Regions from separate parts of the Pedococcus sp. P5_B7 genome, predicted to be linked through region 4. Evidence: riboswitches for the same ligand, from Rfam matches in the RefSeq annotation. Region 4 holds a riboswitch; each other region holds the start of a gene.
The links. Region 4 has a riboswitch for S-adenosylmethionine ahead of ACXJKD_RS16545 (aminotransferase class V-fold PLP-dependent enzyme). Riboswitches for the same ligand answer to the same signal wherever they lie in the genome.
Positions count from the first base shown of each region.

Region 1: another riboswitch for S-adenosylmethionine. It lies ahead of ssuE (NADPH-dependent FMN reductase); the one in region 4 lies ahead of ACXJKD_RS16545 (aminotransferase class V-fold PLP-dependent enzyme).
Region 2: another riboswitch for S-adenosylmethionine. It lies ahead of metX (homoserine O-acetyltransferase MetX); the one in region 4 lies ahead of ACXJKD_RS16545 (aminotransferase class V-fold PLP-dependent enzyme).
Region 3: another riboswitch for S-adenosylmethionine. It lies ahead of ACXJKD_RS03875 (bifunctional o-acetylhomoserine/o-acetylserine sulfhydrylase); the one in region 4 lies ahead of ACXJKD_RS16545 (aminotransferase class V-fold PLP-dependent enzyme).

Region 1 covers NZ_JBFULM010000009.1:89,553-95,224, forward strand. The annotation lists gene ACXJKD_RS19280 (NADP-dependent oxidoreductase) at 1-408, shown strand, start outside; SAM riboswitch class IV at 537-651, shown strand; gene ssuE (NADPH-dependent FMN reductase) at 916-1,491, shown strand; gene ACXJKD_RS19290 (ABC transporter substrate-binding protein) at 1,491-2,534, shown strand; gene ACXJKD_RS19295 (ABC transporter ATP-binding protein) at 2,531-3,376, shown strand; gene ACXJKD_RS19300 (ABC transporter permease) at 3,376-4,281, shown strand; gene ACXJKD_RS19305 (LLM class flavin-dependent oxidoreductase) at 4,317-5,672, shown strand, end outside.
Region 2 covers NZ_JBFULM010000002.1:209,426-215,097, reverse strand. The annotation lists gene ACXJKD_RS03825 (sulfurtransferase) at 1-171, opposite strand, end outside; gene ACXJKD_RS03820 (EcsC family protein) at 295-1,011, shown strand; gene ACXJKD_RS03815 (YkvA family protein) at 1,106-1,489, shown strand; gene ACXJKD_RS03810 (DUF4192 domain-containing protein) at 1,698-2,834, shown strand; SAM riboswitch class IV at 2,923-3,033, shown strand; gene metX (homoserine O-acetyltransferase MetX) at 3,051-4,187, shown strand; gene ACXJKD_RS03800 (universal stress protein) at 4,317-4,718, shown strand; gene ACXJKD_RS03795 (RNA polymerase sigma factor) at 4,976-5,672, shown strand, end outside.
Region 3 covers NZ_JBFULM010000002.1:225,252-230,923, reverse strand. The annotation lists gene ACXJKD_RS03880 (hypothetical protein) at 1-597, shown strand, start outside; SAM riboswitch class IV at 666-781, shown strand; gene ACXJKD_RS03875 (bifunctional o-acetylhomoserine/o-acetylserine sulfhydrylase) at 935-2,254, shown strand; gene ACXJKD_RS03870 (hypothetical protein) at 2,267-3,574, opposite strand; gene ACXJKD_RS03865 (class I SAM-dependent methyltransferase) at 3,579-4,238, opposite strand; gene hrpA (ATP-dependent RNA helicase HrpA) at 4,367-5,672, shown strand, end outside.
Region 4 covers NZ_JBFULM010000007.1:113,008-118,679, forward strand. The annotation lists gene ACXJKD_RS16540 (ribonuclease J) at 1-144, shown strand, start outside; gene ACXJKD_RS16545 (aminotransferase class V-fold PLP-dependent enzyme) at 281-1,684, opposite strand; SAM riboswitch class IV at 1,727-1,839, opposite strand; gene ACXJKD_RS16550 (DNA translocase FtsK 4TM domain-containing protein) at 2,221-4,944, shown strand; gene ACXJKD_RS16555 (multidrug effflux MFS transporter) at 5,014-5,672, shown strand, end outside.

The DNA of each region.
Region 1 (5,672 bases), on a different contig from region 4:
ATCGGCACCGCCTCCGAGGGCAACCACGAGTTCCTGCGCGGGCTGGGTGTCGAGCCGGTGTCGTATGCCGAGGGGCTGGCCGAGCGCGTGCGCGAGCTCGCGCCCGACGGCGTCGACGTCGTGGCCGACTTCGTCGGTGGCGTGCTGGAGACCACTCGCGCTGTCCTCAAGGACGGTGGCCGACACGGGTCCATCGCCGACGGGACGGTGGCCGAGGCCGGTGGCATCTCTGCCTGGGTGCGTCCCAACGCGGAGGACCTGACCGCTCTGGGCGACCTCGCCGACGACGGCAAGCTGACCGTGCCCGTGGCGGAGGTGTTCCAGCTGGCCGACGCGACCAAGGCGTTCGAGCTGAGCCAGACCGGTCACGTGCGCGGCAAGATCGCCATCGAGATCAGCACCGACTGAGCCAGCGAGGCTTGAAAAGGGCGTCCACGCACGGGATTTCGTGCGTGGGCGCCCTTCTCCGTCCCAGCATGCGAGAGCCATATCCTACTGATTTGATAGGTAATACCTGAACGGCTACCTTCATCCCAGGTCACGAGTTCCAGCGCACAGCCCCGGCTTGCTGGACGGCAACCCTCCCACTCGCGGCGGGGTGCTCCGGGTGAGGACCTGGCGACAGTCGCACGACTGTCGCAAGCGCAAGGCTCTCGGGCCTCCACGAGGACGGAAACCCATGAAGGACAACGGATCCAGGCACCGAGCCGATCGCTCGTGCCACCGTGTCCTGCGCAGGCACGTCGACCTGCTCAGGGTCTCCAGCGCGCTCTGTCACCCCTGACGCGTCCCCTCGACTCCCTTAGCCCGTCGTCGCAACCAGACGACGGTCGCTGACGAATCCTGTTCTCCCACAACCGCTCTGCGCGTCCAGACGCAGGGACGGTGCTGCCCCCTGCCCGAAAGGACCTTCCCATGGCTGTCATAGCCACCATCTCCAGCAGTCCCAACCGAACGTCCAAGACCGATGCCGTGCTCGCTGACATCGCCCGCCAGCTGCAGCGAGCCGGCCACGTCGTGGTCCCAGTCGTCCTGCGTGACCTGCCTGCCGAGCCGCTCCTTCGCGGCAACGCCCACGACCCTGACATCGCCCGGGCAGTCGCGGCCCTCGAGGCCGCCGACGCAGTCGTGGTCTCGACCCCGGTGTACAAGGCGGCCTACGGTGGTCTGCTCAAGACCTTCCTCGACCTCCTCCCGCAGTTCGCCCTGCGCGGCAAGGTCGTCCTGCCCGTGGCGACCGGCGGCACCCCGGCTCATGTGCTCGTCGTCGACTACGCCCTGCGCCCGGTGCTGGCCAGCCTCGCTCCGAGCAGCATCACCCCCGGCTGGTTTGTCCTCGCGGACCACATCACCTTGGTGGAGGGCGGAGAGGTGCTCATCGACGAGGTGGCCCACCGTCCTCTTCGCGAGGTGACCGCCGTCTTCCTCGACACGGTCGCGGGCCGTTCGCTCGTGTCCGCGGGTGCCGAGCCGCGTGAGGCGGTGGCCTGATGCGCGCCACGACTCGTCCATCACGGCGTCGTCCCCTCGTGGCGGCGGTATCCACGCTGCTCCCCCTCGGCCTCGTCGGCGGTTGCGCCCTCCCCTCGAGCGAGGCCAGCACGGACGGCAAGGGGCCGGTGACGATCCGCTACCAGGGCTCGGCCAACCTGGTCGGGCTGCCCGAGCTCGCGGCCGACCTTGGGTACTTCCCGACGGTGAAGCTCAGGTGGGTCGGCAACACGACCAGCGGTCCCCAGGACATCCAGTCGGCGGCCACCGGCCAGACCGACGTGGGCGGCGCCTTCTCCGGTGCGGTGGTCAAGCTGATCAAGGCCGGTGCGCCGGTCAAGGCAGTCGTCAACTACTACGGCGAGGACGCCAAGTCCTTCAACGGCTTCTACGTCAAGGAGGACAGCCCGATCCGGACCCCGCGGGACCTGATCGGCAAGAAGATCGCGGTCAACACCCTCGGCGCGCACGCCGAGGCCGTGATCGACACCTACCTCAAGAAGAACGGGCTGACGCCACGGGAGATCGACCGCGTCCAGCTCGTGCCGCTGCCGCCGAACGACACCGAGCTGGCCGTCCGTCGCGGGCAGGTCGACGTGGGCACGCTCTCCGGGGTGCTCCAGGACCACGCCATCGCCACGGGTGGGCTGCGCTCGCTCTTCAGCGACTACGCCCTCTTCGGCGCCTTCAACGGCGGGCAGTACGTGCTGCGTGACGACTTCATCGCGAAGAACCCCGCCGCTGCCAAGGAGTTCGTCACTGGGGTCGCGAAGGCCATCGAGTGGGAGCGCACCACCCCTCGCGCGGAGGTCATCGCCCGGTTCACGAGCATCATCGAGAAGCGCGGCCGCAACGAGAAGACCGACAACCTCAAGTACTGGAAGAGCGTCGGGATCCCCAGCAAGGGCGGCGTGATCACCGACGAGGACTTCACCCGATGGGAGCCGTGGCTGGTCGACAGCGGGATCGTCACGAAGGGCGAGCTCCAGCCGAGCAAGCTCTACACCAACGAGTTCAACCAGCTCGCCCAGGACGCATCATGAGCGCCCACATCGAGCTCAAGGGGGTGACCAAGGAGTTTGCGCTGCGGCCCACCCGCGAGCAGCCGCGGGCGCGCACCCTGGTGGCGCTCGAGGACGTGTCGCTGGACGTGCCGCGCGGTGAGTTCCTGACCCTGGTCGGCCCCAGCGGGTCGGGCAAGACCACCCTGCTGGACCTCCTCGGAGGGCTCAGTCGACCGACACGTGGGAGCGTCCTCGTCGAGGGACGCGAGGTGACCGGCCCGGGGCTCGACCGCGGGATCGTCTTCCAGCAGTACGCCCTCTTCCCCTGGCGCACCACCCTGACCAACGTCACCTTCGCTCTCGAGCAGCAGGGGCTCGGCCGACGTGAGCGCATCGAGCGTGCGAGGGAGAACCTCGAGCTGGTCGGCCTGGAGGGCTTCGAGGACCGCTATCCCCACGAGCTGTCGGGAGGGATGAAGCAGCGGGTGGCGATCGCCCGCAGCCTCGCCTACCAGCCCGGCATCCTGCTCATGGACGAGCCGTTCGCAGCCCTGGACGCGCAGACCCGCGAGCAGCTGCAGGACGAGCTCGTGCGGATCTGGCGGGCCACCGGCACCACGGTCGTCTTCATCACGCACGGCATCGAGGAGGCGGTCTACCTCGGCCAGCGCGTCGCGGTGCTGAGCTCGCGTCCCGGCCGGCTCAAGGCGCTCGTCAACATCGACCTCGGCGACCGGGAGTCCACGACGGACCTACGCTCCGACCCCCGCTTCGTCCACTACCGGCACGAGGTCTGGACGCTCCTGCACGACGAGGTTCGGAGGGCCCAGGACGCCGGGCACCTCAAGATCCAGCCCGATGGCACAGAGAAGGCAGCCTGATGGGCACTGCGACCCTCGACAGCGCAGCCTCCCTTGCGGGCGCGACAAACCAGGACCACCAGCCCGGCGCCGGACCGGAGGTGGGCATCACGGGGAGGATCAGCACCCGGCATACCTGGTCGGGTGGTGCGGCGGGACGCCTCGGAGGGGTCGTACGTCGCTCGGCCGCGGTGGTGCTGTTCCTCCTGCTCTGGGAGTTCGGCACCCAGTACCTCCTCGACCCGGCGCGACGGGTGTTCCTCCCGCCGCTGCATGAGGTGCTCCTTGCGTGGTGGGGACTGGTCGAGAGCGGTCAGCTCCAGCAGCACGTGGCTGCGAGCCTGACCCGGTCGGTGACCGGGTTCAGCTTCGCCGTGGTCGCCGGCATCGGCCTGGGACTCGTGGTGGCCTGGTACGACGGCTTACGCGAGTTCCTCACTCCACTGCTAGAGGCCTTTCGCAACACGGCTGCCCTCGCGCTCCTCCCGGTCTTCGTCCTGCTGCTCGGCATCGGAGAGACGAGCAAGATCTCCATCGTCGCCTACGCGAGCTTCTTTCCCGTGCTGCTCAACACGATCGCTGGGGTGCGCACGGTCGACCCACTCCTCATCAGGGCCGCTCGATCACTGGGCCTCGGCAACCTGAAGCTGTTCCAGAAGGTCGTCCTGCCCTCGGCGGTGCCCACCATCTTCACGGGCGTCCGGATGGCCGGCACGGCATCAATCCTCGTCCTCATCGCGGCCGAGATGGTGGGCGCCAAGGCGGGCCTTGGCTATCTCATCGTCAACGCCCAGAGCAGCTTCCAGATCCCCGACATGTATGCCGGGATCCTCACGGTCTCCTTGTTCGGACTGCTGGTCAACACGGTGCTCGTCCGGCTTGAGGGGCACTTCTCACGCTGGCGCGTCGCCGCCTCGGCCCGCTGACCAACGCACAGAACCCTTGGAAGGAAACACGATCCATGTCCTCAAACCCCACGACTCCGGCTCCTGCCCCCAGAGAGCTCCATCTCAACGCGTTCATCATGTCCACCGGACACCACGAGGCGGCCTGGCGTCACCCCGACGTCGAGCCGGCCAGGGCGCTGACCCTCCAGCACTACGTCGACATCGCACGGACCGCCGAGCGCGGACGCCTCGACTCGGTGTTCTTCGCCGACAGCGTCGCCCTGCACGGCAAGGTGCGGCACAACACGCACAGCGCCTTCGAGCCGTTGACGCTGCTCGCGGCGCTCGCCGCGTCGACCAGCCACGTGGGCCTGATCGCGACGGCCTCGACGACCTACAACCACCCCTACACGTTGGCGCGGGCCTTCGCGTCGCTCGACCACCTCAGCGGTGGCCGGGCGGGGTGGAACATCGTCACCAGCGCCGGTCAGGACGAGGCGCGCAACTTCGGCCTGACCGACCGTCCCGACCACGAGGCGAGGTATGCCCGGGCCACCGAGTTCGTGCAGCTGGCCCAGGCCCTCTGGGACTCCTTCGACGACGAGGCAGTGGTCGCGGACAAGGCTGCCGGGATCTACGCCGACACCGACCTGATCACCCCGGTCGACCACCGGGGCGAGCACTACGAGGTGCGGGGCCCGCTCAACATCCGCAGGCCGGTCCAGGGCTACCCGCTGCTGGTCCAGGCGGGGTCGAGCGAGTCCGGCAAGGAGTACGCAGCCCGCTTCGCCGAGGCCGTCTTCACTGCGCAGCAGACCCTTGAGGAGGCGCAGGGCTTCTACGCCGACCTCAAGGGGCGGCTCACCGCGCACGGTCGGCGCCCCGAGGAGCTGCTGATCCTCCCGGGGATCAGCCCGGTCATCGGCCGCACGGAAGCGGAGGCCCAGGCCAAGGAGGCCGAGCTCAACGCCCTGATCAACCCGGCATACGGACTGGCGCAGCTGTCGAGCATGCTCGACCACGAGCTGACGGAGGCGGACCTCGACGGGCCGCTGCCCCCGGTCGAGGCGGGCACGGAAGGCAACCAGAGCCGCAAACAGCTCGTCCTCGACCTCTCCGCCCGGGAGGGCCTCACGGTGCGGCAGCTCATCGAGCGCCTCGCCGGTGGGCGCGGCCACCGCGTGTTCGCGGGCACCGCGACCCAGGTCGCGGACCAGATCCAGGAGTGGTTCGAGCAAGGGGCGGCGGACGGTTTCAACGTCATGCCGCCGACCCTGCCGGGCGGGCTCGACGACTTCGTCGACCTCGTGGTGCCCGAGCTGCAGCGACGCGGGCTGTTCCGCACCGAGTACACGGGCGAGACCCTGCGCGACCACTACGGACTGGCCCGCCCAGCCAACCCCAACACCCAGAACCACCCCTCGCTCCAC
Region 2 (5,672 bases), on a different contig from region 4:
GTCGTAGAGCAGGACGTCCTCGTCGGACTCGAGGACGACGACCCCGTCGGGGCCGCCGACCTGCCCCGCGGCGACCTGCTCGGCCAGCCACTCGGTGCTGACGAGCCGGTCGGGGTGGGCGTAGGCGGAGAAGGTGGACCGGTCAGTGGACGAGGCAGCGGACTCAGGCATGTTCCAAGGCTAAACCTGCTGGTCATCGGGCCTCGTGGCAGGATGGCGAGCACAGCTGTCAGGGCAGGTCACCGGGCCGGTCCGACGCACGACAGCGCGCCGGACGACATCAGGGAGAGTTGCGTGGGGTTCCTCGGATTGGGCAAGGACGAGCCGCAGGTCGCACCGACCTCGGCGCTCGAGCAGGCCAAGGCCGGGCGGGAGGACTCCGGGATGTTCGCCGGCGCCGTCACCGGGCTGATCGAGAGCCTCCTCGACGTGGGCATCGACGGCAAGGGCCCGTTCGACTCCGCCCAGAAGGTCGCCGACGTCAAGCGCGCCGAGAAGCCCGATGCCGAGGAGGCCGTCGACGCCGTCGTACGGGGCCACCTCAAGCTCGCCGCGGCGGGTGGGTTCGTCACCGGTCTCGGCGGCTTCATCACGCTGCCCGTGGCGCTGCCGGCCAACGTCGTCGAGTTCTACGTCGTGGCGACCCGCATGGTTGCGGCCATCGCGTCGCTGCGCGGGTACGACATCAAGCAGCCGGAGATCCGCTCGGCCGTGCTGTTGACCCTGGTCGGGGCCGATGCCGACGACCTGCTCAAGAAGGCCGGGGTGGCCTCGACCGGACGCCTCGCCAACCTCGCGGCCCAGCGCCTGCCGGGTCCGGCGATGATGGTGGTCAACAAGGCGGTCGGGTTCCGGCTGCTGTCGACCGCCGGCAAGAAGACGCTGACGAAGTTCGGCAAGGGTGTCCCGGTCATCGGCGGCGTCCTCGGAGCCGGTCTCGACGGGTTCCTCCTCAAGAAGATCGCCGACCACGCCCGGCACGAGTTCCCCCGCAGGGCCACCGGGATCTGAGCGTGGTCACCGTGCTGCGAGGGAATCACCACGACCTCCGGGTCGTTTGCACCGTGTCCGGGCCAGTTGGCGTCCGGGAGCAAGGAGGACGTCCATGCCCATGAACCGATTCGGTGCCCTGCGCACCATCGCCACCGCGGTGCGCACCGCCACCCGTCCCGGGTCGCCAGGCATGGGGGAACGGCTGATGAGCCTGCCCAGGCTGTTCGCGGCCACCTTCCGCGGCGAGTATGCCGGGACGACCCGGGGGCGGCTGCTCCTGGTCCTCGGGGCGGTCGCCTACGTCGTGTCCCCGATCGACCTCATCCCCGAGCTGGCACTGTCGGTGTTCGGCCTGGCGGACGACGCCGTCGTCGTCTCGTGGATCGCGGCGACCGTGGTCAACGAGACGGAGTCCTTCCTGGCGTGGGAACGGCTGGACCCTGCCAGCAAGGGCGCAGCCGCGCACGAGACCGTCCAGGGCGACGTCCTGCGGTAGCGCGCGGCGGGGTCCTCAGGTCTTCCCCCGTCCTCGGGTCTGAGGGCGACGAGGCCCCACCCCAGCAGAGCCTCGATGGGGCGGTCCGGCGCGGATACGGCGCCGCACCGCCCCATCACTGTGCACGGGGGTGAGCCCTGACCCGCTCCGTCCACAGGGTGGTGGCACGACGGTGCCGAGGGGCTGCGCGGCCGGGAACGGTGGACCCATGAACTCCATCAGGTTGCGCAGCCAGGGCGACGTCGTCGCCGTCCTGCCCTACCAGCTCGGCTACCACCCCGAGGACTCGCTGGTCGTGGTCGCGCTGCGCGACCGGGCGGTCGTCCTGGTCGAGCGGGTCGACCTGCCCACCGCCACCGAGGCCCACGAGGCGTCCCGGGTGCTGATCCCGCCCCTGCTGCGCGAGGAGCCCGACGCGGTCCTGCTCGTCGCCTACGAGACGCGCAGGGGTGCAGGCCGGCCGGGGCTCGACACGGTCCGCGGTCACCTGGTCCGGGCCGGGGTGGAGGTGCTCGACCGGATGGTGGTGCGCGACGGCAGGTGGTTCGCGGTCGACTGCGTCGAAGGGTGCTGTCCCGCAGCCGGTTCGCCGATCCCCACGCCGGCCGACACGCCGGCGGTGGCGGAGTTCGTCGGGATCGGCGTCTCACCCCTGCCCGGTCGGGGAGCGCTCGCGGCACTCGTGGCTGCCGACCCGGCGCGCACCGCCCCCGTGGCGGCTGCCCTGGCCGAACGCGCCGCCCGGGCCGAGAGCGCAGGGAGGGCCGAGAGCGCAGGCAGGGCCGAGCGCACCGCCAGAAAGGAGCGCACCGGCACGGGTGGTCTGGGGCGGGCGGCCCACCGGTTCGAGGCGTTGTCGGTCTGGGCCGTTGCGCTGGGGCTCACGGGCGCAGGGGATGACGAGCCGATCGTCGAGACGTTGCGTCCCGACCAGGTCGCGCTGCTCGTCGACAGCCTCCGGGACCTCGGGCTCCGCGACGGACTGGTGGCGTGGCTGTGCCCGGGATCCCTGCCCCGGGACTGCCTGTCGCCCGACGTCGTGGACGCCGTCCACACCTGCCTGCCCCGCCCCGGTCACGACGAGACGCTGGCCGGGAGGCGACATCTGGTCCGGCTGCAGCACCTGGTCAGGGCCGTGCCCGACGAGCACGCCGCCGCCGCTCTGACGGTGCTGGCCAACCTCGCGTGGTGGCTCGGCGACGGCGCCTTCGCGAGGACCTGTCTGGAGCGTGCCCTGGGGGCCTCGCCCGGCTACCGGCTGGCCCTGCTGCTCGAGCGGATGCTCGATCTCGGGGTTCGTCCGGGCCGCGGGGCGGGACCTCGGGAGGACGCGTGGGCGGGGTGAGTGACCGAGCCGTGGTGGACGACGGCGACCACGTCCACGCAGCGGACGCAGCGGACAGGGGGAGGGCCGGCTCGTATGATGAGCGGCAGGTTATGAGTCCCAGCGCCAAGCCCCGGCTTGCTGGGCGGCAACCCTCCTCGCGGTGGGGTGCCCCGGGTGAAGACCCGGCCGACCCTCACCTGGGCGGCAAGCGCGAGCGCCACAGGAGCAGTTTCGATGACCACGACCTCCCCACCACGGGCCACTTCCGGGGCCTGGCGGGACGGCGACCCGGTCGGTCGCCGCCAGTTCGTCGACCTCGGCGCCGTCGAGCTCGAGCGCGGAGGGGTGCTGCCCGCGGTCCGGGTGGCCTACGAGACCTGGGGCGAGCTGAACGCCGCCGGCGACAACGCGGTGCTCGTGGAGCACGCACTGACCGGAGACAGCCATGTCGACGGGCCGACCGGGCCCGGTCACCCGACGCCCGGGTGGTGGGACGGCCTCGTCGGGCCGGGCAAGCCGCTCGACTCCGACCGCTACTTCGTCGTGGCCGCCAACGTGCTGGGTGGTTGCCAGGGCAGCACCGGGCCCTCGAGCCCCGCGCCCGACGGCAGGCCGTGGGCTAGCCGGTTCCCGTTCATCACGGTGCGCGACCAGGTGCAGACCGAGGCCCTGCTCGCCGACGCCCTCGGAGTCGACCGCTGGCACACCGTGCTCGGTGGCTCGATGGGTGGCATGCGGGCGATCGAGTGGGCGGTCACGCACCCCGACCGGATCGGCACGGCGATCGTGCTGGCCAGCACGGCATACGCCACCGCGGAGCAGATCGGCTGGTGCCAGGCGCAGCTGCTGGCCATCCGCTCCGACGCGCACTTCCACGGCGGTGACTACTACGAGCGCGGCACCGGACCCGAGACCGGGCTGGGGATCGCGCGGCGGATCGCGCACGTCACCTACCGCAGCGAGCTCGAGCTGCACGAGCGCTTCGGTCGCGAGCCGCAGCAGTCCGAGGACCCGTTGGGTGGCCGCGGTCGGTATGCCGTCGAGTCCTACCTCGACCACCATGCCGGGAAGCTGGCCGGGCGCTTCGACGCGAACTCCTACGTGGTCCTCACCGAGGCGATGAACTCGCACGACGTGGGTCGCGGTCGTGGGGGAGTGGCGGCAGCGCTCGAGCGGGTCACCGCCGACCTCGTGGTGGTGGCCGTCGACTCGGACCGGCTCTACCCCCCGAGGCTGTCGCACGAGCTCGCCGACGCGGTCCCCGGGACGGCGCTCCACACGGTCCACTCCGACTACGGCCACGACGGGTTCCTCATCGAGATCGAGCAGGTCGGCGCGATCGTGGCGAAGGTGCTGGCTGCGCCTGCCTGACCGGGGGATTTCCGGTACGGTCGGCGCAGCGGCTGCGGCCGCACGGGCACCATGGTCGGAGCAACGAGGCTCCGGTCAATACCGCCCCGGCCAACCCTGGGCCGATGAACAGACCGTAGGAGGTCCCCCGTGGCCATCGTTGTGGGATATGTCCCGACGAAGGAAGGGCGTGCGGCCCTGCGTCGCGCTGCTGACGAGTCCCTGCTTCGCAAGTCGAAGCTCATCGTCATCAACTCCCAGCGTGGTGGGCGCGACTTCGACGGTGAGGAGGCCAACCGCTTCGAGACCGAGCTCAGGCGCATCCAGGGCGAGCTCGACGAGGAGGGTCTGGAGCACGAGGTGCGTCAGCTGGTGCGGGGCAACGAGCCGGCCGAGGACCTCATCGCGGTGGCCGAGGAGGAGAACGCCGACTTCATCGTCATCGGGCTGCGTCGTCGCACCCCGGTCGGCAAGCTGATCCTGGGCTCGAACGCCCAGCGCATCCTGCTCGACGCCTCCTGCCCGGTGCTGGCCGTCAAGGCTGACGCCTGACCGAGCAGCCCGATCGACCTGCTGCGGCCGTCGGCGACCGGTGTCGCCGCGACGTTCGGCGCCATCCGTGACGCCGATGCGGGTTATGGGGGCATCTCGTTTTACAATGTCATCAACGAGGTCTCGACGGGTCAGCCCGAGCGGTCTCCGCAATACTTCCACTCCCGCCGTTGTTGTCACAGACATCCCCTCAAAGCATGGCTGTGATGACGTGCGCCGTGCCGCGAGTCCGCGACGAAAGGTAGTCCGTGTCGCCTGTGTCCAAGAAGGCTGCGAGCCCCGCACCGTCTCTCCCCCAGGAGTTCTCCCACCCCGCGCTGCAGAAGCTGCTCAAGCAGGGCCGTACCAACGGCTCCGTCGACAGCGCGCAGCTGCGTGACGCCCTCGAGGGGGCCGAGATCGCACCGAAGAGGATGAAGGCTGTGCTGCGTTCGCTGGACGAGCAGGGGATCCACGTGACCCTCGACTCGGCGACCGCCTCGCGTGCGGTGGCTGCCACCAGCACCCGCAAGAAGACGGCCACCGCGCCGGCCAAGAAGGCTGCGCCGAAGACCGCCGCGACCAAGACCGCGACCAAGGTCGAGGCCAAGGCCGACGAGTTGGCCCCGGCCAAGGCGACCGCGGCCAAGACGACCACGAAGGCGGCGAAGGCGGCCCCGGCCAAGGCGACCACGACGAAGAAGGCAGCCGCCGCCGCCGCAGGCGAGTCCGCACCGGCCGCCAGGAAGACGGCCACCGAGACCGCGGCGAAGACCGCCACCAAGGCGGCCGCCAAGGGCGCCGCAGACGACGCCACCCCCGCGGCTGGTGACGACGAGGTCGTGGAGGCCGAGCCCACCGAGGTGGTCGAGTCCGAGCTCGAGGACGTCGTCGTCGAGGACGAGACGGACGACGACAAGAAGGACGAGGAGTCCGAGGGCGCCGGCTTCGTCCTGCGCGACGACGACGAGGACG
Region 3 (5,672 bases), on a different contig from region 4:
TTCGGCGTGGTCGCCGGGGTCGCCGGCGCGACCAAGCTGCTCGCCGACGCGTCGGTGAAGGTCGCCTACGGTGACGGCGACTGGACGTCGATCGGCCTCTCCGCGGGCGCGATGGCCACCGGGCGGGCGTCCACCGTCCTCAAGCGGGGTGCGCTCGCGACCAACCCCGCAGCCCGGGCCGCCGCCACCCGCACCGAGCGCCGGCTGCTGCGCTACGACGTCGGCGAGCGGTTGCGGCTCGCGACCGCCGCGGAGCTCCGACAGCTGGGCCGCACCGAGGTCAAGCGCCCGCTGCGCCCGTTCCGGCCGACCCGTGCCCTCTCCCGGGCGGGCTCTCCCGCGGCCACCGCCCACTGGCTCACCGAGCAGGTGGTCGGGCGCGCCAAGCACGCAGCCCGGGTCAAGTGGTTCGACGACCTCGCGCTCGCCACCCGCGACCCGGCGCGCTCCCGCACCATGCTGGTGACCGGTTTGAGTGCCGAGGCGGCGTCCTCCGGTGGTCGGGCGGCAGGGGTGCTGCGCGACCACCTCATCGACCGAGAGGAGAGCGAGGCCAAGCGGCTGCGTGACGCGCGCTCCGGCACCCCTGGCCGGTGAGTCCCACCTCGTCCGCGATGAGAGATGGGTATGCCGGGCGCTCACCGCCGCGGCGTACCCTCCGAGTAGGTCATGAGTGTCAGCGACAAGCCCCGGCTCGCTGGCCGGCAACCCTCCTCCGCGGTGGGGTGCCCCGGGTGAAGACCTGGCGGACGGCACCGGTTGCCGGCCGCAAGCGCGGGAGACCACCACGTGTCCCGCACCGTCTCCGGCGGTGTCGCCGGTGCACCCTCCGTGGAGGTGGCACCAGCAGCTCGATCAGCCACTCTCGATCGGGACCCACCGGCATACGGGCCCCGACGCCGCACCGCGGCACACGAGAGTGAAGGAACCTGAGATGAGCTCCACCAACTGGTCGTTCGAGACCCGCCAGGTCCACGTCGGACAGGAGCCGGACGCCGCCACGGGCGCCCGCGCCCTGCCGATCTACCAGACCACGTCGTACGTCTTCAAGGACACCGAGCACGCGGCGAACCTGTTCGCGCTCAAGGAGTTCGGCAACATCTACACCCGCATCATGAACCCGACGCAGGATGCGGTCGAACAGCGCGTCGCCTCGCTCGAGGGTGGCGTCGGCGCGCTCCTCGTCGCCTCGGGCCAAGCCGCCGAGACCCTCGCGATCCTCAACATCGCGGAGGCGGGCGACCACATCGTGGCCAGCCCCAGCCTCTACGGCGGGACGTTCAACCTGCTGAAGCACACGCTGCCCAAGTTCGGGATCACGGTGACCTTCGTCGAGGACCCCAACGACATCGCGTCGTGGAAGGCGGCGGTCCAGCCCAACACCAAGCTGTTCTTCGGCGAGACCATCTCGAACCCCAAGTCGGAGGTGCTCGACATCGAGGCCGTGGCGGCCGCGGCCCACGAGGCCGGCGTGCCGCTCGTCGTCGACAACACGATCGCCACCCCGTTCCTCATCCGGCCCCTGGAGTGGGGAGCCGACATCGTCCTGCACTCCGCCACCAAGTACCTCGGCGGCCACGGCACCTCGATCGCCGGCGTGATCGTCGACGGCGGCACCTTCGACTTCGGTGCAGACCCGGAGAAGTTCCCCAACTACAACACGCCCGAGGAGAGCTACCACGGGCTCGTCTTCGCCCGTGACCTCGGCGTCGGCAGCCCCTTGGGCGCGAACCTGGCCTTCATCCTCAAGGCCCGGGTGCAGCTGCTGCGCGACCTCGGCCCGGCCATCTCGCCGTTCAACGCGTTCCTCATCGCGCAGGGCATCGAGACCTTGAGCCTGCGCCTCGAGCGGCACCTCGAGAACACCCACAAGGTGGCGGCGTACCTCCAGGGGCACGAGCAGGTGGAGCAGGTCGTGTGGGCCTCGCTGCCCGACCACGAGTCCTACGCCAAGGCGAAGAAGTACACCCCACGAGGGGCCGGTGCCGTGCTCGCCTTCGAGATCGCCGGTGGGGTCGAGGCGGGTCGACGGTTCGTCGAGTCGCTGGTGCTGCACAGCCACGTCGCCAACATCGGTGACGTCCGGTCGCTCGCGATCCACCCGGCGTCGACGACCCACTCGCAGGGTCCGGACGGCGACCGCCTCAAGGCCGGCGTCACCCCGGGGCTGGTCCGGCTGGCCGTGGGGATCGAGCACATCGACGACATCATCGCCGACCTCGAGCAGGGCTTCATCGCCGCGAAGGGAGCCTGACCCGCGTCCGCCTCAGCTGCCGGTGGTCGCAGGTTTGCGGCCACCGGCGAGGTCGGCGTAGGCCGACCGGTCCCAGGTGTGCCGGAAGTTCGGGTCGGGGTGCCGCCACCCGGTGCCGTACAACCGCTCGAGGTAGACGAGCGGGTTGCGGGGCAACGGGCAGGTGACTCCCATCAGGGGAGCGCTCGAGGCCGGGAACATCATGTCCCGGGTGAGGGCGCCCCGGGCACCCGGATACCAGGACACGACGTCGCCCTCGAAGAGCCCGACGAAGACGTCGACGTGCTTCGCGCCAGGCTTGCGCACGTGGCGGTGCGCCGAGAAGTTGCCCGTCACCGTGAACCCGAGGGGCCGCAGGTGCTGCTCGACCAGGGCGAGACCCTCGGCCAGCGTGCTCGCCTCGTGAGGGTCGAAGGCGATGATGATGTCGAGGTCGTCGTCGTGGGGGATGAGTGCACCGTCACGGACCACGGACAGCGCCGCCCCGAACCCGAAGCAGACGTGCGGGGTGAGGGAGGCCAGCGCGTCGGTGATCTCGACCGCGGACCCGACGTAGCGGACCTTCTCCTGCTCGGTCCAGAAGCGGAAGCAGCGCTGCGGGCCGTGGACCGTCCACTCCATCGCCCGGTCGGCGAGGAGGGCGTGCGTGACCACGGTGCGGAAGGCCGAGCGCTGCTGGTCGGGCACGTCGGTCAGGGCGTCGAGGGCCTTGCGGGCCTCCTCGTAGAAGCCGCCGAAGGTGTCGCCGAGGATGGGCAGCAAGGCGCTGAGCTCGGCCGACGCGCCGTTGCTGGCGGGCGCGGCGAGGGTCTGGCGCAGCTGGTCCACCCGGGCGAGGTGGTCGTAGACGACGACCCACCCGGCCGGGCCCTCGACGAGCACCCGGACCCCCCTGAGCCGCCGCGCGGTGGCTCCTGGGACGTTGCGCAGGCGCACCCGACGCAGGTCCACCGGCTTCTTGAACGCCAGCTCCACCCAGCCGGGGCTGTCGGCCCCGGTGTGCAGGGCCGTGCCGGACGGGTGCTCGACGTCGAGCAGTCGCACCGAGTTGAAGGCGTCGCCGAAGTTCTTGTGCCAGCTGCTCGTGGTCACCTTGGCGTCCCGTCGTCCGACGGAGCCCTTCGTGGTGTCCACGCCCAGCGACTGCAGGTGCAGGAACTGCTCGGAGGCTCCCTCGACCCGCAGCCGACGGATCCCGTCATGGGCGAGCTGCAGGTCGAGCAGCCCGTCGGGTGCGATGACATCGAGGTCCGGGAAGAGGGCGCGGCCGGCCCGGATGATGTCCTCGAGGTCAGCCAGGGGCTGGGCGCCGGCGGTCATCGGGTCACACTCGGGTGAAGAGCTCGCGGGCGCAGTACGCGTCGTCCTGGCGGTACTTGGCGAAGCCGAAGCCCTCGGTGGCGTAGGTGACCTCGAACCCCTTGCTCAGGGCGCGGGCCTGGAAGGTCGCAGGGGCCACGAACCGGCGGTAGTGCGCACCGGTCACCTTGGCGCCGGTCTGGTCGCGCACGGTGCGGTACTCGACGGCGAGCAGGTCGCCGGGCGAGGTGAGACCGGCGGCCAGGGTGAGGAAGTCCTGCTCCTCGCGATCAGTGATCGCGTGGACGAAGAACCGGGCGTAGATCGTCAGTGGCCCGGACGCGGCGCCGAGCCGCTCGGGCAGCGCGGGGTCGTCGATCGACGAGACGAGGAAGTTCGCCTTGACCCCATTGGCCTCGGCGGTGGCGCTGGCAGCGGCGACCGCGGACTGCGAGCCGTCGACGCCGGTGACGTCGTGACCGTAGGAGGCGAAGAAGAGGGAGTCCCGGCCGTTGCCGCAGCCGAGCTCGATGACGCGGGTCGGGCCCTGGAGCTCACCCGCGACGAAGGCCGCGAACTGGGAGGGGAGCGGACGCTGGGTGGCTGCCCTGGCGGCGTAGTAGTCGTTCCAGTAGCCGCTGCGGTCGCTGGTCGCGGCCTCGGGCGACAGGTCGGGGGATGTCACAGGAGGAAACCTCGTCTTTGGGGTGCGGAGAGATGTTCACCGGGTGTTCATCGTCAGGTCACCTTAGAGGAGGAAGGGTCGTTCCTGCCTCGTCCGCGGGGAGAGCACGCCGAACGTATGCTGCGGCCATGTCCTCCGCCGACTCTCCGCAGCCCCGTGCTGCCCGGAACCGGGGTCGGCGCAAGCGGCCGGAGGGGCAGCGACCCACTGGGCAGCGACCAGCGCGGCAGCGAGCGGCGCCTCGGAGGCAGGACATCCCGGTCCCCGAGTTGAAGTACCCGCTGGACCTCCCGGTCGTGGCGCGCAAGGACGACATCGCGGCAGCGATCCGGAACCACCAGGTCGTCATCGTCGCGGGGGAGACGGGGTCCGGGAAGACGACCCAGCTGCCCAAGATCTGCCTCGAGGTCGGGCGTGGGCGGGCCGGCCTGATCGGGCACACCCAGCCGCGCCGCATCGCTGCACGCTCCGTGGCTGAACGGATCGCCGAGGAGCTGGAGGTCGAGCTCGGGGGGGCGATCGGGTACCAGGTGCGCTTCACCGACCAGAGCAGCGACAACACGCTCGTCAAGGTGATGACCGACGGCATCCTGCTCAACGAGCTCCAGCGCGACCGGCTGCTGCGCAAGTACGACACGATCATCATCGACGAGGCCCACGAGCGGTCGCTCAACATCGACTTCATCCTCGGCTACCTCAAGCAGCTGCTTCCGCAGCGCCCCGACCTCAAGGTCGTCATCACCTCGGCGACCATCGACCCGCAACGCTTCGCGGAGCACTTTTCGACGATCGCAGACGAGCCGGCGCCGATCATCGAGGTCTCGGGCCGCACCTACCCCGTCGAGGTCCGCTACCGCCCGCTCGTCGACCCGGAGCGACCCGACGCCGAAGAGCGTGACCAGGTCACCGCCGTCTGCGAGGCGGTGGAGGAGCTGTGGACCGAGCGCGCCGCCGACGGCACCGGTCACGACATCCTCGTGTTCCTGTCGGGGGAGCGCGAGATCCGAGACACGGCCGACGCACTGGAGTCGATGAAGCTGCCCCAGACCGAGGTGCTCCCGCTCTACGCGCGGCTCTCCGCCGCGGAGCAGCACAAGGTCTTCGGGCGGGCCAGCGGGCGCCGGATCGTGTTGGCCACCAACGTCGCCGAGACGTCGTTGACCGTCCCCGGCATCCGGTATGTCGTGGACGCCGGCACCGCGCGCATCTCCCGCTACTCCCAGCGCACCAAGGTGCAGCGCCTCCCGATCGAGGCCATCTCGCAAGCCAGCGCCAAACAGCGTGCCGGTCGCTGTGGCCGGCTCGCGGACGGCATCTGCATCCGGCTCTACTCCGAGGACGACTACCTCGCCCGGCCGGAGTTCACCGAGCCCGAGATCCAGCGCACGAGCCTCGCGTCGGTCATCCTGCAGATGACCGCCCTGGGTCTCGGCG
Region 4 (5,672 bases):
GAGCAGGCGCTGGCGGAGGCCACCGGAAACGGGGTCACCGACTCCCACCAGCTCGAGCAGGTCATGCGCCGGGCCATCGGCGGCTGGGTGGGCGGCAAGATCCGTCGCCGCCCGATGATCATCCCGGTCGTCATCCAGGCCTGACCTGTGCTGGGTCCGCCCGACAAGGTTGCGCTCCACCCGAGAACCGTTCCCGGGTGAAGCGCCCCTTTATCGGGTAACCCGATAAAGGGGTGGCGGGTGGGGTGCGAGCTGTCGGCCGGGGTATGCCGCGGGTCGGCTACCAGGGGCGGGCGACGTCCAGGGCGCGCGGGTCGTTGACCGGCGCCCAGCCCTGCGGACCCTCGACGTACTCGGCCCGCGGGCCGTGCTCGGCGAGCTCGGCCACGGCGGCGAGCAGCCGGTCGACGTGCTCGGCCGTCGTGGCCAGCCCGACACTGGCGCGGACCGCGGTCGTCGACGCCGCGGCATACGGGTCGTCGAGCAGGGCGTCGACGCACAGGTGCGCGCAGAACTTGCCGTCCCGGACGCCGATCCCGTGCTCGGCCGACAGGGCGGCGGAGACGAGCGAGGACTCCACGCCGTCGACGGTGAAGGTCGCGACGGCCACGCGCTCGTGGTCGGGGCTGAAGAGGGAGTAGGTCTCGACGCCGTCGATGGCGGCCAGGCCGTCGAGCAGCCGGCGCCCGAGGGCCGCCTCGTGGGCCTCGATCGCCTCGGCGTGGGAGCGCAGGCTGTGGCAGGCCGCGGCGAGGGCGACGGCGCCGATGACGTTCGGGCTGCCGGCCTCGTGGCGGGCCGCGCCGTCCTGCCACACGACCCCGCGGGTGGTGACTGCCTTGGTGGCCCCGCCCCCGGCGAGGTACGGCGCGGCCGCGTCGAGCCAGTCGACCCGTCCGGCCAGCACCCCGGCGCCGAACGGCGCGTAGAGCTTGTGACCCGACAGCACCACGTAGTCGACCCCGAGGTCGTCGAGGTCGACCGGGCGGTGCGGTGCGTACTGCGCTGCGTCGAGGACGACGCGGGCACCGCCCCGACGCGCGATCGCCGCGAGCTCGCGGATCGGCCAGATCTCGCCGGTGACGTTGGAGGCGCCGGCGAGCACGACCAGCTTGTGGCGGCCCGGGTGCTCACGCAGCGCCGTCCGCAGCAGCACCGCGGCGTCACCGACGCTGCCGGGCACCGGGAGGCGGTGGGTCCGACGGGGTGACCACGGCAGGAGGGCCGCGTGGTGCTCGGTCTCGAAGACGAACACCTGGGTGTCGCGGGGGAGGCAACGGGCCAGCAGGTTGAAGGAGTCGGTGCTGTTGCGGGTGAAGACGACCTCGTCGCCCTCGCGCGCCCCGACGAACGCGCGCACCTCGGCCCGGGCCTGCTCGTACCAGGAGGAGGTCACGCGGGAGGCCCAGCCGTTGCCGCGGTGCACCGAGGAGTACGTGCGCAGCGCGCTGTCGACGGCGGCCTTGACGCTCACCAGGGCCGGGGTCGAGGCGGCGTGGTCGAAGTTGGCGTAGTCGACCGTGCCCTCGAGGGTCGGCACGGGCAGCGACTCGGAGACCACGGCAGGAAGCGGTCCGACCTCGCCCCAGGTGTGCGCGTCCGGGACGGGGCGCAGGTGGGTGCGGGCGTGGGCGAGGGGCGCGCTCCGGCGGAAGGCGGGTGGCGGGGTGCTCGCGATCGACATGGGTAGTGCTCCTGGTCCGGGTGGGACCCGAACGTGCTCCCGGGTCCGCGCTTGCCGGCTGCGGGTGCAGACGGCCCGGTCGTCACCCGGAGCACCCCACCGCGGAGGAGGGTTGCTGGTCAGCAAGCCGGGGCTTCGCGCTGACACTCATGACCTGGTGTCGAGAGTAGGGCGTCGAGCACGGGGCGATCCAGCCCGTGGGCAGAGCTTCCCGTCATCTGAGACGTGGACCGCGAGGACTCGAGCGGTCTGCGACGTGGCCTGGCGGGGGGTCGGCAGAGCCGGGTCCCGCGACCGGTTCCCCCTCGATGCGCGCCTGCGCCGACGACCACTGCTGGTCGTCGGCGCAGGCCCCGCCAGACGCAAGGCCGAGCGTGTCACCTGGGGTCGCCTCTTGGTAAGGGGAAAGGGCCTCGGGCGACCCAATCGCGACCAGATGTCGACCGTTCGGATGAGGGACGGTGGGGGCAGATTGCCCCCCGGTGATACGCGTGTGACGCGTGTTTCCGGTGTGACCTTCGCGTAGCCTGCGGAGCATGGCGACACGTCCGTCCACCTCAGCACGATCAGCAGCAGGGTCGCGCTCGTCCGGGAGCCGGGGCACCGCAACACGCCCCGCCAACCGCAAGAGCAGCACACCCCGCAAGACCTCCGCCCGTGGCAAGACCAAGGGGGGAGGGCTGCCGCTGCCCCTTCGCGCGGTCCGGGGCACCTGGATGGGCATGGCGCACGTGGCCGGTGGCGCCGTGCGCCGGGTCGGCACCAGCGCCCGTGAGCTCGAGCCCGAGCACCGCCGTGACGGGCTCGGCTTCTTCCTCATCGGACTGTCGATCCTCGTGGCCGCCCGTGAGTGGTGGGCCTTCGACGGCGCCCTCGGTGACATCGTGCACGCCGTCGTCGCAGGCACCTTCGGAGTCGTGGCGTATGCCGTGCCACTCGCCCTGCTCTTCCTGGGCATCCGCTTCCTGCGCGCGCCGCAGGAGGACTCGGCCAACTCCCGCATCGGGGTGGGCCTGGGTGCCCTCGCGTTCGCGGCCTCCGGGTTGGCCCACGTCGCCGCGGGCATCCCGACCCCGCCCCAGGGCGCCGAGGGCATGCGGGACGGTGGCGGGATCATCGGGTTCCTGGCCTCGAGCCCGCTCGAGGCCGCGGTGTCGGTCTACGGCACCGTGCCGATCCTGCTGATGCTGGGCTTCTTCGGCCTGCTGGTGATGACCGCGACCCCGGTGCACATGATCCCCACGCGCCTCTCCGACCTGCGCGACCACCTGCTCCACCGTGGCCACCCCGACGACGGCGCCGCGGCGCCCCTGGAGGTCGCCGAGGAGAAGCCCAAGCGTCGTCGCCGGGTCATCGACCCGGAGGGTCCGCTCGAGGGTGACGAGGCGTTCGAGCAGGCCGCCCTGGTGGCCCCCGACGGACGCCGGTTCCGTCCCGGCGAGAAGCGCCCCACCACTCCGGGAGTCCTTGCTCCGGAGTCGAGCACTGCAGCGAAGAGCCCCGTGATCGAGGTCAAGGCCGCCCTCGAGGCGCCGCCCACGACGCCGCTCCCGCAGCGTGTCGAGCAGCTCGCCCTCGCCGGCGACATCACCTACACGTTGCCCGACAACGCGATCCTCGAGCCCGGCTCACCCCACAAGACCCGCAGCGCCGCCAACGACCGCGTCGTCGAGTCGCTCACCCAGGTCCTCGAGCAGTTCGACATCGACGCCCAGGTCACCGGCTTCAGCCGCGGCCCGACGGTCACCCGCTACGAGGTCGAGCTCGGCCGCGGCACGAAGGTGGAGCGCGTCACCGCGCTGTCCAAGAACATCGCGTATGCCGTCGCGTCGGCAGACGTGCGCATCCTCTCGCCGATCCCGGGCAAGTCCGCGATCGGCATCGAGATCCCCAACGCCGACCGCGAGAAGGTGAGCCTCGGCGACGTCCTGCGCAGCCAGGCCGCGCGCGGCAACGAGCACCCGATGGTCATGGGCGTGGGCAAGGACGTCGAGGGTGGCTACGTCATCGCCAACCTCGCCAAGATGCCCCACCTGCTGGTCGCGGGCGCCACCGGCGCCGGCAAGTCGAGCTTCGTGAACTCGATGATCACCTCGATCCTCATGCGGGCGACGCCCGACGAGGTGCGCATGGTCCTGGTGGACCCCAAGCGCGTCGAGCTCACGGCCTACGAGGGGATCCCGCACCTCATCACCCCGATCATCACGAACCCCAAGAAGGCCGCCGAGGCGCTGGCCTGGGTGGTCCGTGAGATGGACACCCGCTACGACGACCTCGCGCAGTTCGGGTTCAAGCACATCGACGACTTCAACAAGGCGGTCAAGGCCGGCAAGGTCAAGCCGCTGCCCGGGTCGGAGCGGACCATCCACCCCTACCCCTACCTGCTGGTCATCGTCGACGAGCTCGCCGACCTCATGATGGTCGCGCCGCGCGACGTGGAGGAGTCGATCGTCCGCATCACGCAGCTCGCGCGCGCCGCCGGCATCCACCTGGTGCTGGCCACCCAGCGACCCTCGGTCGACGTCGTCACCGGCCTGATCAAGGCCAACGTGCCGTCGCGGATGGCGTTCGCGACCTCCTCGCTCGCCGACAGCCGGGTCGTGCTCGACCAGCCCGGAGCCGAGAAGCTGATCGGCCAGGGTGACGCGCTCTTCCTGCCGATGGGTGCCTCCAAGACGATGCGCGTGCAGGGCGCCTGGGTCACCGAGTCGGAGATCCAGCAGGTGGTCAAGCACGTGACCGGCCAGCTCAAGCCCGACTACCGCGACGACGTCACCGTGGTCGCGGCCAAGAAGCAGGTGGACGACGACATCGGTGACGACCTCGAGCTGCTGCTGCAGGCCACCGAGCTGGTCGTGACGACGCAGTTCGGCTCGACGTCGATGCTCCAGCGCAAGCTGCGGGTCGGCTTCGCCAAGGCAGGACGGCTCATGGACCTGCTCGAGTCGCGGGGCGTGGTGGGTCCCTCCGAGGGCTCCAAGGCCCGCGACGTGCTGGTCAAGCTCGACGACCTGCCGATGACGCTCGCGCTGATGCGCGGCGACGTCGTGGCCGATCCGGAGCCGGTGTTCGACGTCGATGCGCTCTCGGGGTCGCCGTCCGGCACCCACGAGTCCGTCGAGCGCACCGACGAGGTCCGCACGGGGTATGCCGCCGAGCCGGACCCGCGCTACGCGAACGACCCGGTGGCCCGGGCCCACGACGGGCTCGACGAGGTCGAGGAGTCGACCGACGCGTGGGAGCTGACCGGCCGCGACTGAGCAACACCAGTTGGTGAGAAATGGGGCACGGGATGGAATGGATCCCGTGCCCCATGTCGTTGCGCAAGGGTGACTGCCGCCCCCGAGACGACCACTGCCCGCACTGCCCCCACGTCCGCCACTGCTGCGCCCGCCGCGCCGGTGGCGCCGACGGGGCGTTCCTACGTCCGGTTCGTCCTCGTCCTCGGTGCACTGATCGCCATCGGGCCACTGACGATCGACACCTACCTGCCCGCCCTGCCGTCCATCACGCGTGACCTCGCCGCGTCGGAGTCGGCCGTCCAGGGCACCCTCACGGGCATCCTGCTCGGCATGGGCCTGGGTCAGCTGCTCGTGGGTCCGCTGGCCGACGCCGTGGGCCGCCGGCGCCCGTTGATCGCCGGACTGGCGCTGCACATCGCGGCGTCGGTGTTCTGTGCGTTCGCCCCCTCCATCGAGCTGCTGACCGTCGGTCGCGCGATCCAGGGGCTCGGCAACGCGGCTGTCGCGGTCGTCTCCATGGCCATGGTCCGTGACCTCTTCGCCGGCTCCGCCGCCGCGACGATGCTCTCGCGCCTCATGCTCGTCATGGGTCTGGCCCCGGTGCTCGCGCCGACACTCGGTGGCTTCATCCTGCAGCTGACGTCGTGGCGCGGGGTGTTCGTCATCCTCGCCGTCGCCGGCGTGCTGATGGTGACGCTCGCGAGCCTCGCGCTCCGGGAGACCCTCCCCGTCGAGCGGCGTCGCCC